DNA from 4 places in the Phytobacter diazotrophicus genome. Region 4 is predicted to be linked to each of the others. Evidence: predicted binding sites of a transcription regulator. Region 4 holds the regulator's gene; each other region holds the start of a gene.

Region 1 (2,208 bases), 1.3 Mb from region 4:
ATTGGCGGCAGTGGCAGGTGTACAAAAAAACCAATGAGGGTAATAAATAATGATGAAGCGCAATATCCTGGCAGTGGTTATCCCTGCCCTGCTGGTAGCTGGTGCAGCTAACGCTGCAGAAGTTTACAACAAAAACGGCAACAAACTGGACCTGTACGGTAAAGTTGTTGGTGAGCACGACTTCGTGACCTCTGGTGACAACACCAACAGCAACGACAACACCTACGCTCAGATTGGTTTCAAAGGCGAAACTCAGATCAACAGCGATGTAACCGGTTACGGTCAGTGGGAATACCGTGCGCTGGCAAGCGATGCAGAAGGTTCACAGGGTACCCGTAACCGTCTGGCTTTCGCAGGTATCAAAGTTAACAACGCTGGTTCTCTGGACTATGGTCGTAACTACGGTATCGTCTACGACGTAGAATCTTACACCGACGTTGCCCCATCTTTCTCTGGCATGACATGGGCTAACTACTCTGATAACTTCATGACTGGCCGTACTACTGGCGTCCTGACCTATCGTAACACCGACTTCTTTGGTCTGGTTGATGGTCTGAGCATGGGTATCCAGTACCAGGGTAAAAACGATCGTACTGACGTTAAAACCTCTAATGGCGACGGCGTTGGTTACTCTCTGGGTTACTCCTTCGCAGAAGGCTTTAGCGTAATCGGCGCTTACAGCAACTCTGACCGTACTAACCGTCAGACTGTAGACGGTAAAGGTGAGAAGGCAGAAGCATGGGCTGTTGGTGCGAAATACGACGCAAACAACATCTACCTGGCAACTGTTTATTCCGAAACTCGCAACATGACTCGCGAAGCTGACGGTACTTTTGCTAACAAAACTCAGAACTTCGAAGCAATGGCTCAGTACCAGTTCGACTTCGGTCTGCGTCCGTCCCTGTCCTACGTTCAGTCTAAAGGCAAGGACCTGGCAGGTCGTACAGCTAATGGCGCAACTTTCGCTGGCGGCAACGAAGATCTGCAGAAATATGTTGAAATCGGTGCGTACTACTACTTCAACAAAAACTTCAACATCTATGTTGACTACCAGCTGAACTTGATCGACAAGAGCGATTACAGCCAGGCCGTTGGTATCGTGAATGGTCGTGATGACCAGGTTGCGATGGCTGTGACTTACCAGTTCTAATCAGCACACCTCGTTATTATATGCGTGAAAAACAGGGCTTCGGCCCTGTTTTTTTATTGTCTCGCCGCCAAAAAGACTAACTTCTAAAAAGACGCACGCTTTTTATCGCAAACGGTTGGCAATTGTCACATCAACCGTTAACCTGATAACGGATTTCCCTTCTGTCATCATAATGGAACCTCGTCATGTTTGAGAATATTACCGCTGCCCCTGCTGACCCTATTCTGGGTTTGGCCGATCTGTTTCGCGCCGATGAACGTCCTGGCAAAATCAACCTTGGTATTGGTGTCTATAAAGACGAAACCGGGAAAACGCCGGTACTGACCAGCGTTAAAAAAGCGGAGCAGTATCTGCTGGAAAACGAAAACACAAAAAATTACCTCGGCATCGACGGTATTCCTGAGTTTGGTCGTTGCACGCAGGAACTGCTATTCGGCAAAGGCAGCGCGATTATTAATGACAAACGTGCGCGCACCGCGCAGACCCCGGGCGGTACGGGTGGCCTGCGTGTTGCCGCTGATTTCCTGGCGAAAAACACCTCAGCAAAACGTATTTGGGTAAGTAATCCAAGCTGGCCGAACCATAAAGGCGTGTTTAACTCCGCCGGCCTTGAAGTGTGTGATTACGCCTATTATGACGCGCAAAACCACGCGCTGGATTTCGACGGCATGGTTGCAAGTCTCGAAGCCGCGCAAGCGGGTGATATCGTACTGTTCCACGGTTGCTGTCATAACCCGACCGGTATCGATCCGACGCTTGAGCAGTGGGAGACACTGGCCAAATTGTCCATTGAAAAAGGCTGGCTGCCGCTGTTCGATTTTGCCTATCAGGGTTTCGCCCGCGGTCTGGAAGAAGACGCAGAAGGTCTGCGCGCCTTTGCCGCGCTGCATAAAGAATTGATCATCGCCAGTTCCTTCTCGAAAAACTTCGGTCTGTACAATGAACGTGTCGGTGCCTGTACGCTGGTGGCCGCGGACCAGGAGACAACAGACCGTGCATTCAGCCAGATGAAGTCAACTATCCGCGCTAACTACTCTAACCCGCCGGCTCATGGTGCC
Region 2 (2,208 bases), 2.4 Mb from region 4:
CTGGTCTCAGGGATGAACCATCTTGATAGCTTTGGCTGGCTGGCGACCCTGAGTGGCGTAACGACCACAACCGTTCCGGATTCGGGTGTTACCGCTCAGCTTAACAAGCCTCAGGAGATCAACAAGCAACTGCATAACTTCACGGTGGTGGTCGGTGAAAAAGATTCCGTCACGGGCAAAGACATTGCCGGTCTGAAAAGCGATCTTGAGAAGCAAGGCATTAAATTCGACTACAAGATGTACCCGGGCCTGAACCACGAAATGGATGTCTGGCGTCCGGCGTATGCTGAGTTTGTGCAGAAACTGTTTAAGTGATGCATTACGCCTCTCCTGTTAGGGGGAGGCGTTTACCGTTAGCGCGTAATGTTCCAGCCGCGAGCTTTCCACAATGCCGGAAGCTGCGACAACTCTGTGAACGTAGTCACCTGTGGATGGTCGATCGGTTTGTTATGCGGATCGGCACAGAAATAAAAGACTTCCATGCCTGCAGCAATACCCGACTGTGCGCCCGCCACCGAATCATCAATCAGAATGCAGCGTGTTGTATTCACATTCAGCGCTTTTGCCGCATGGAACATCAGTTCCGGGTCGGGCTTCCAGCGTTGAATATCGTAGCCGCTGAACAGCAGATTCGGGAAATGGTGCAGAAGACCAGTTTTGCCAAGTGAATGCTCCATTTTGCTTACCGGGCCGTTAGAGACCACACAGACAGGCACGGTGACTGCATCAAGCAGCTCTTTCGCCCCCGGAATGATTTCCAGCTCGGAATCAAACAGCCGCGCCACTTCGCTGCGAAATACTGGCTCCAGTTTGGTTTTGTCCAGCGTCACGCCGTGTTCTTCGCCTGTCACCTCGATTATCTCGTAGAGTTTCATACCTTTGAAACGTTTGAACACCTCTTCAAGATCGAGCGTGATGCCAAATTCTTTAAACATATGCACATATGCGCGCGAACAGATGACTTCACTGTCTACCAGGGTGCCGTCACAGTCGAAAAATACTGCTTCAATTTGGGACATGCCATTTCCTGTATATTGCAAGTTTATCGTTTACTTAAGGCAGATTACCCCACGCAATCGTTGCCGTATAAGCAAATTCAATGAAAAAAAGTGTGTGATAACCGTCAACATTGTCTCATTTTGGTATAGGATAGCGACGAATTTTCCCTCCTTGTTCGGAAATTGATAATGAGCCAACAACACACTACCCAGGCGTCGAGCCACGGGTTGCTTGAGCGCGTGTTTAAACTGCGTGAACATGGCACGTCGGCACGCACCGAAGTGATCGCCGGTTTCACCACGTTTTTGACGATGGTCTACATCGTTTTTGTTAACCCGCAGATTTTGGGTGTCGCCGGGATGGACACCAGTGCGGTCTTCGTCACCACCTGTCTGATTGCCGCGTTCGGCAGTATCCTGATGGGGCTGTTTGCTAACCTGCCGGTTGCACTGGCACCCGCGATGGGCCTGAACGCCTTCTTCGCGTTTGTGGTGGTGGGCGCGATGGGACTGTCCTGGCAAATTGGGATGGGCGCGATTTTCTGGGGTGCGGTAGGTCTGCTGTTGCTGACTATTTTCCGCGTTCGTTACTGGATGATTGCCAACATTCCGGTGAGCCTGCGTGTGGGCATCACCAGCGGTATTGGTCTGTTTATCGGTATGATGGGCCTGAAAAACGCCGGTGTGATTGTGCCGAACAAAGATACGCTGGTGGCCATTGGTAACCTGACGTCTCACAGCGTCCTGCTGGGTGTTCTGGGCTTCTTTATTATTGCTGTTCTGGCTTCCCGCAATATTCATGCTGCGGTACTGATTTCTATCGTCGTGACCACTCTGCTGGGCTGGATGATGGGCGATGTGCAGTATCACGGGATTATTTCTGCGCCGCCGAGCGTGGCGAGTGTAGTGGGTAATGTTGATCTGGCCGGGTCGTTCAACATTGGCCTGGCAGGCGTTATCTTCTCCTTTATGCTGGTTAACCTCTTTGACTCCTCCGGTACCCTGCTCGGTGTGACCGACAAAGCGGGTCTGGTTGATGAGAACGGTAAATTCCCGCGCATGAAGCAGGCGCTATATGTCGACAGTATCTCTTCCGTGGCGGGTTCGTTCATCGGTACCTCTTCGGTGACCGCCTATATCGAATCCTCATCCGGTGTTTCTGTTGGTGGCCGCACAGGTCTGACTGCTGTTGTCGTCGGCATCCTGTTCC
Region 3 (2,208 bases), 930 kb from region 4:
CCGATTTTCCACGCGTTTTCACCTTTGGCATTCAGGAATGCGATGGCCTTATCTGCTTCATCAGCAGGCAGGGCGATAACCATACCGACACCACAGTTGAAGGTGCGATACATCTCGTGACGGCTGACATTGCCCGCCGTTTGCAGCCAGTTGAAGACGGCCGGCCATTGCCAGGAGGACTCATCGATCACCGCCTGGGTATTGTCTGGCAGCACGCGCGGGATATTTTCCCAAAAGCCGCCGCCGGTCAGGTGGGCGATGGCGTGCACGTCTACGTTTTCAATCAGCTCGAGGATCGATTTCACGTAGATGCGGGTCGGAGTCAGCAGGTGATCCGCGAGGGATTTCCCTTCAAGCTGTGTCGTCTCAGGATCGCAACCGCTCACTTCGATGACTTTACGCACCAGGGAGTAGCCGTTGGAGTGCGGACCGCTGGACGCCAGTGCAATCAGCACATCACCGTCGGCCACTTTGGAACCGTCAATAATCTCGGATTTCTCAACAACGCCAACGCAGAAACCGGCAACATCGTAGTCTTCGCCGTGGTACATGCCCGGCATTTCAGCGGTTTCGCCGCCAACCAGCGCACAGCCAGACTGCAGGCAGCCTTCCGCGATACCGTTAATCACACTGGCTGCGGTGTCGACATCCAGTTTGCCGGTTGCGTAATAATCGAGGAAAAACAGCGGCTCTGCGCCCTGTACAACCAGGTCATTCACACACATGGCGACCAGGTCGATGCCGATGCTGTCATGGCGTTTCAGATCCATCGCCAGACGCAGTTTGGTACCTACGCCGTCAGTGCCGGAAACCAGTACTGGTTCACGATATTTTTGCGGCAATGCGCACAGCGCGCCGAAGCCACCCAGACCGCCCATCACTTCCGGACGACGAGTTTTCTTCACCACACCTTTGATTCGGTCAACCAGAGCATTACCTGCGTCAATATCAACACCGGCATCTTTGTAGCTAAGAGAGGTTTTATCGGTCACTGCTTGAGTCCCCACGCGTTTGCTTGCGGTTCACCCGTCATATTTCAGGCTGTTACCCGAACTAATCAGGTTTTGGAAATAAAATTCGGCGCAATTCTAACAGTGAAGGCAAACGTTTGCGAGTCCATTATTTCAGGCCGCCGGGGATTATTACGGTATACTCTTTTCCAGTCTGTTTGATCCGGATCAACGCCGCACCTGTAGCGTGGCGGAGAAAAAGCGGTATAATCCGGCGATTTTTTTTGTGGCTGCCACCGTTTTGGGGAAGGAGAAGAGTATGAAGGTCGTGGAAGTAAAACACCCACTCGTCAAACACAAGCTGGGCCTGATGCGTGAAAATGACATCAGCACCAAACGCTTTCGTGAACTCGCCTCGGAAGTCGGTAGTCTGCTGACCTATGAAGCGACTGCCGATCTGGAAACGGAACGTGTGACTATCGAAGGCTGGAACGGCCCGGTAGAAGTCGAACAAATCAAAGGCAAAAAAATCACCGTAGTCCCTATTCTGCGTGCCGGCCTGGGCATGATGGAAGGGGTGCTGGAACACGTTCCGAGCGCACGCATCAGCGTGGTGGGTATCTATCGTAATGAAGAGACCCTGGAGCCGGTACCGTATTTCCAGAAACTGGTTTCTAACATCGACGAGCGTATGGCGCTGGTCGTTGACCCGATGCTGGCAACGGGCGGTTCTATGATTGCCACCATCGACCTGCTGAAAAATGCAGGCTGCCACAGCATCAAAGTGCTGGTGCTGGTTGCTGCCCCGGAAGGCCTCGCCGCGCTGGAGAAAGCGCACCCGGACGTTGAGCTGTATACCGCGTCCATCGACAAGGGCCTCAATGAGCACGGATACATTATTCCGGGCCTCGGCGATGCCGGCGACAAAATCTTTGGTACGAAATAAATGCTTTAAAAATCAAAAGCCGACTTTGAAAGTCGGCTTTTTTTTGGCGTAAACCAGAACAGAATCCGCCTGATTTCATCACGCAGTCCACAACACTGCGGGATGGGTGATGAGCGGAACATATACCCTAACAACGTCGAGTTGCCGGCAAGGACAAGCGAGCGAATCCTGATGATCTTACGTAAATAAGTGATTCGGGTGGACGAGTATGGCCAACGCACCAGCGTCTTGACGTGTGACGGGGATAAACAACAACACTCAGAGGAAAACACTATGACGCGCCGTGCTATCGGGGTGAGTGAAAGACCGCCG
Region 4 (2,208 bases):
TCAACAATGCCAGCAAATCGCCAACGGCTGGCGGGGGCAGTTATCTATCGCGGTCGATAACATCGTCAAACCGGAACGTACGCGCCAGATGATTGTCGATTTCTATCGCCATTTTAGCGATGTCGAACTGCTGGTCTCCCAGGAGGTGTTTAACGGCGTGTGGGATGCGCTGGCCGACGGGCGTGTCGAACTGGCTATCGGTGCGACCCAGGCGATTCCGGTCGGTGGCCGATATACCTTCCGCGATATGGGCATGCTGAGCTGGAAATGCGTGGTTGCCCGCCATCATCCGCTGGCGACAATGGTATCACCGCTCAGTGATGATACGTTGCGCAACTGGCCCTCACTGGTACGCGAAGATACTTCCCGCTCGCTGCCTAAACGCATCACCTGGCTTTTGGATAATCAGAAACGGGTTGTCGCCCCGGACTGGGAGTCATCTGCGGCCTGTTTGTCAGCCGGACTGTGTATTGGGATGGTGCCTGCGCATTTCGCCCGCCCGTGGATCGATCGCGGTGAGTGGGTTGCGCTGGCACTGGAAAACCCCTTTCCGGACGCCGCCTGTTGTCTGACCTGGCAGCAGAATGATGCCTCACCGGCGCTGAGTTGGTTACTGAGTTATCTGGGCGACAGCGAAACGCTGAACAGGGAATGGCTGCGGGAGCAGGAGTGAGCTGCTCCCGGCAGGATTAACGGCGATAGTCGCGGAACGGACCATCGGCAACCGAGCGGCGTTCAATCAGGCGCGGATGCACTTCAATCGACTGTGACTCTTCACGTTTGTTCACGATACGGTCAAGCAGCATGTTAAACGCGGTTTCCCCCAGCGAGTCTTTCGGCTGGTGAATGGTCGTTAGTGAAGGGGTAAAGAAACGCGAATTACGCACGTTATCATAACCGATCACCGAAATATCCTGCGGCACGCGCAGGCCCATTTCGTCTGCCGCACACAACGCGCCCATTGCCATAATATCGCCGCCGCAGAACACCGCGGTCGGGCGAGAGGACTGGGTCAGGATCTGTTGCATGGCGCGATAGCCGGACTCCGGCTCAAAGTCACCCTGCACGATCCAGTTTTCCGGCACGGTGATATGGGCCTCTTCCATCGCTTTCATAAACCCGCTCAGGCGGCCTGCGCCCGTATTGCGCTCAAGGGGGCCTGGGATAACGCCAATTTCGCGATGGCCGCGTTCAATCAGGTAACGGCCAGCCATATAGCCGCCGGCAAAGGCATTATCGATGACTGTATCGGTAAAATCGGCTTTTGCTTCGCCCCAGTCCATGACCACCATGGGAATGTGGCGATACTCTTCCAGCATACTGAGTAACGATTCCGGATATTCAGAACACATGACCAGCAGGCCATCCACACGTTTTTGCGCCATCATGGACAGATAGGCGCGCTGTTTTTCCAGGTTATTCCAGGCGTTACCGAGAATAAGGGTATAGCCTTTCTGGAAACAATTTTTCTCAACCGCCTCGATGATCTCAGCGAAATAAGCCGCCTCGCTACTGGTCGCCAGCAAGCCAATAGATTTGGTGTGATTGACTTTCAGGCTGCGGGCAACCGCGCTGGGGGAGTAATGTAATTCTTTAATCGCCGCCCAGACGGCGTTACGCGTCTCTTCTGCAACGAAACGCGTCTTGTTAATTACGTGTGATACGGTTGTGGTGGAAACGTTTGCTCGCTTCGCTACGTCTTTAATCGTTGCCATCAGATCTTACTCCAGACCATATCGTAAACTCCTGATAATACATAAGGTAAACGTTTGCCTTCCATCACCCTGTACCCATAGAAGGGATTGCAATACGCCGGGAAAAAGACACTGGACGTCAGGAGGGGAGTCAATGGCCGGTACGCTAATAAATTTAGCGTCGAATTTTGTCTGATCTTGACCAAAAGGGGAAGTGCTAAAACGTGTATCACCCTAAATCCTGCAAGATTTTTACGTTTATTTGTGCAAAAATGCGTTACATCACTTTTTGTGTGGAAATTAATAAGGAGAAAAATTGATGAGCACCGACCTGAAGTTTTCTTTAATGACTACCGTGATTGTACTTGCCCTGATTGTTGCTGCCGGGCTGACTGCCGCACTGCATTGATTTATCCCGAGGGAGAGGCTTCTCTCCCTCGTTTCACCCCTCGATTGTCATCAAATTAGCAATAGTCTTTTCCCATTTCGCTAACTTCTGTTTTTTGTGATTAAT

Evidence for each region. The regulator PurR, encoded in region 4, represses purine synthesis genes. The targets are predictions, from matches to a motif close to CANGCAAACGTTTGCNTG.
Region 1: the regulator PurR is predicted to act here: its motif matches at 1,255-1,272, upstream of ACS0RQ_RS18030 (amino acid aminotransferase).
Region 2: the regulator PurR is predicted to act here: its motif matches at 1,070-1,087, upstream of ACS0RQ_RS27365 (NCS2 family permease).
Region 3: the regulator PurR is predicted to act here: its motif matches at 1,098-1,115, upstream of purM (phosphoribosylformylglycinamidine cyclo-ligase).

What each region holds. Positions count from the first base shown of each region.
Region 1 is NZ_CM125428.1:3,677,777-3,679,984, forward strand. It holds gene ACS0RQ_RS18025 (porin) at 50-1,150, shown strand; gene ACS0RQ_RS18030 (amino acid aminotransferase) at 1,336-2,208, shown strand, end outside.
Region 2 is NZ_CM125428.1:5,658,362-5,660,569, forward strand. It holds gene ACS0RQ_RS27355 (esterase) at 1-315, shown strand, start outside; gene yieH (6-phosphogluconate phosphatase) at 354-1,019, opposite strand; gene ACS0RQ_RS27365 (NCS2 family permease) at 1,188-2,208, shown strand, end outside.
Region 3 is NZ_CM125428.1:1,461,212-1,463,419, forward strand. It holds gene purM (phosphoribosylformylglycinamidine cyclo-ligase) at 1-992, opposite strand, end outside; gene upp (uracil phosphoribosyltransferase) at 1,270-1,896, shown strand; gene uraA (uracil permease) at 2,170-2,208, shown strand, end outside.
Region 4 is NZ_CM125428.1:2,388,153-2,390,360, forward strand. It holds gene punR (DNA-binding transcriptional activator PunR) at 1-673, shown strand, start outside; gene purR (HTH-type transcriptional repressor PurR) at 690-1,715, opposite strand; gene cydH (cytochrome bd-I oxidase subunit CydH) at 2,014-2,103, shown strand.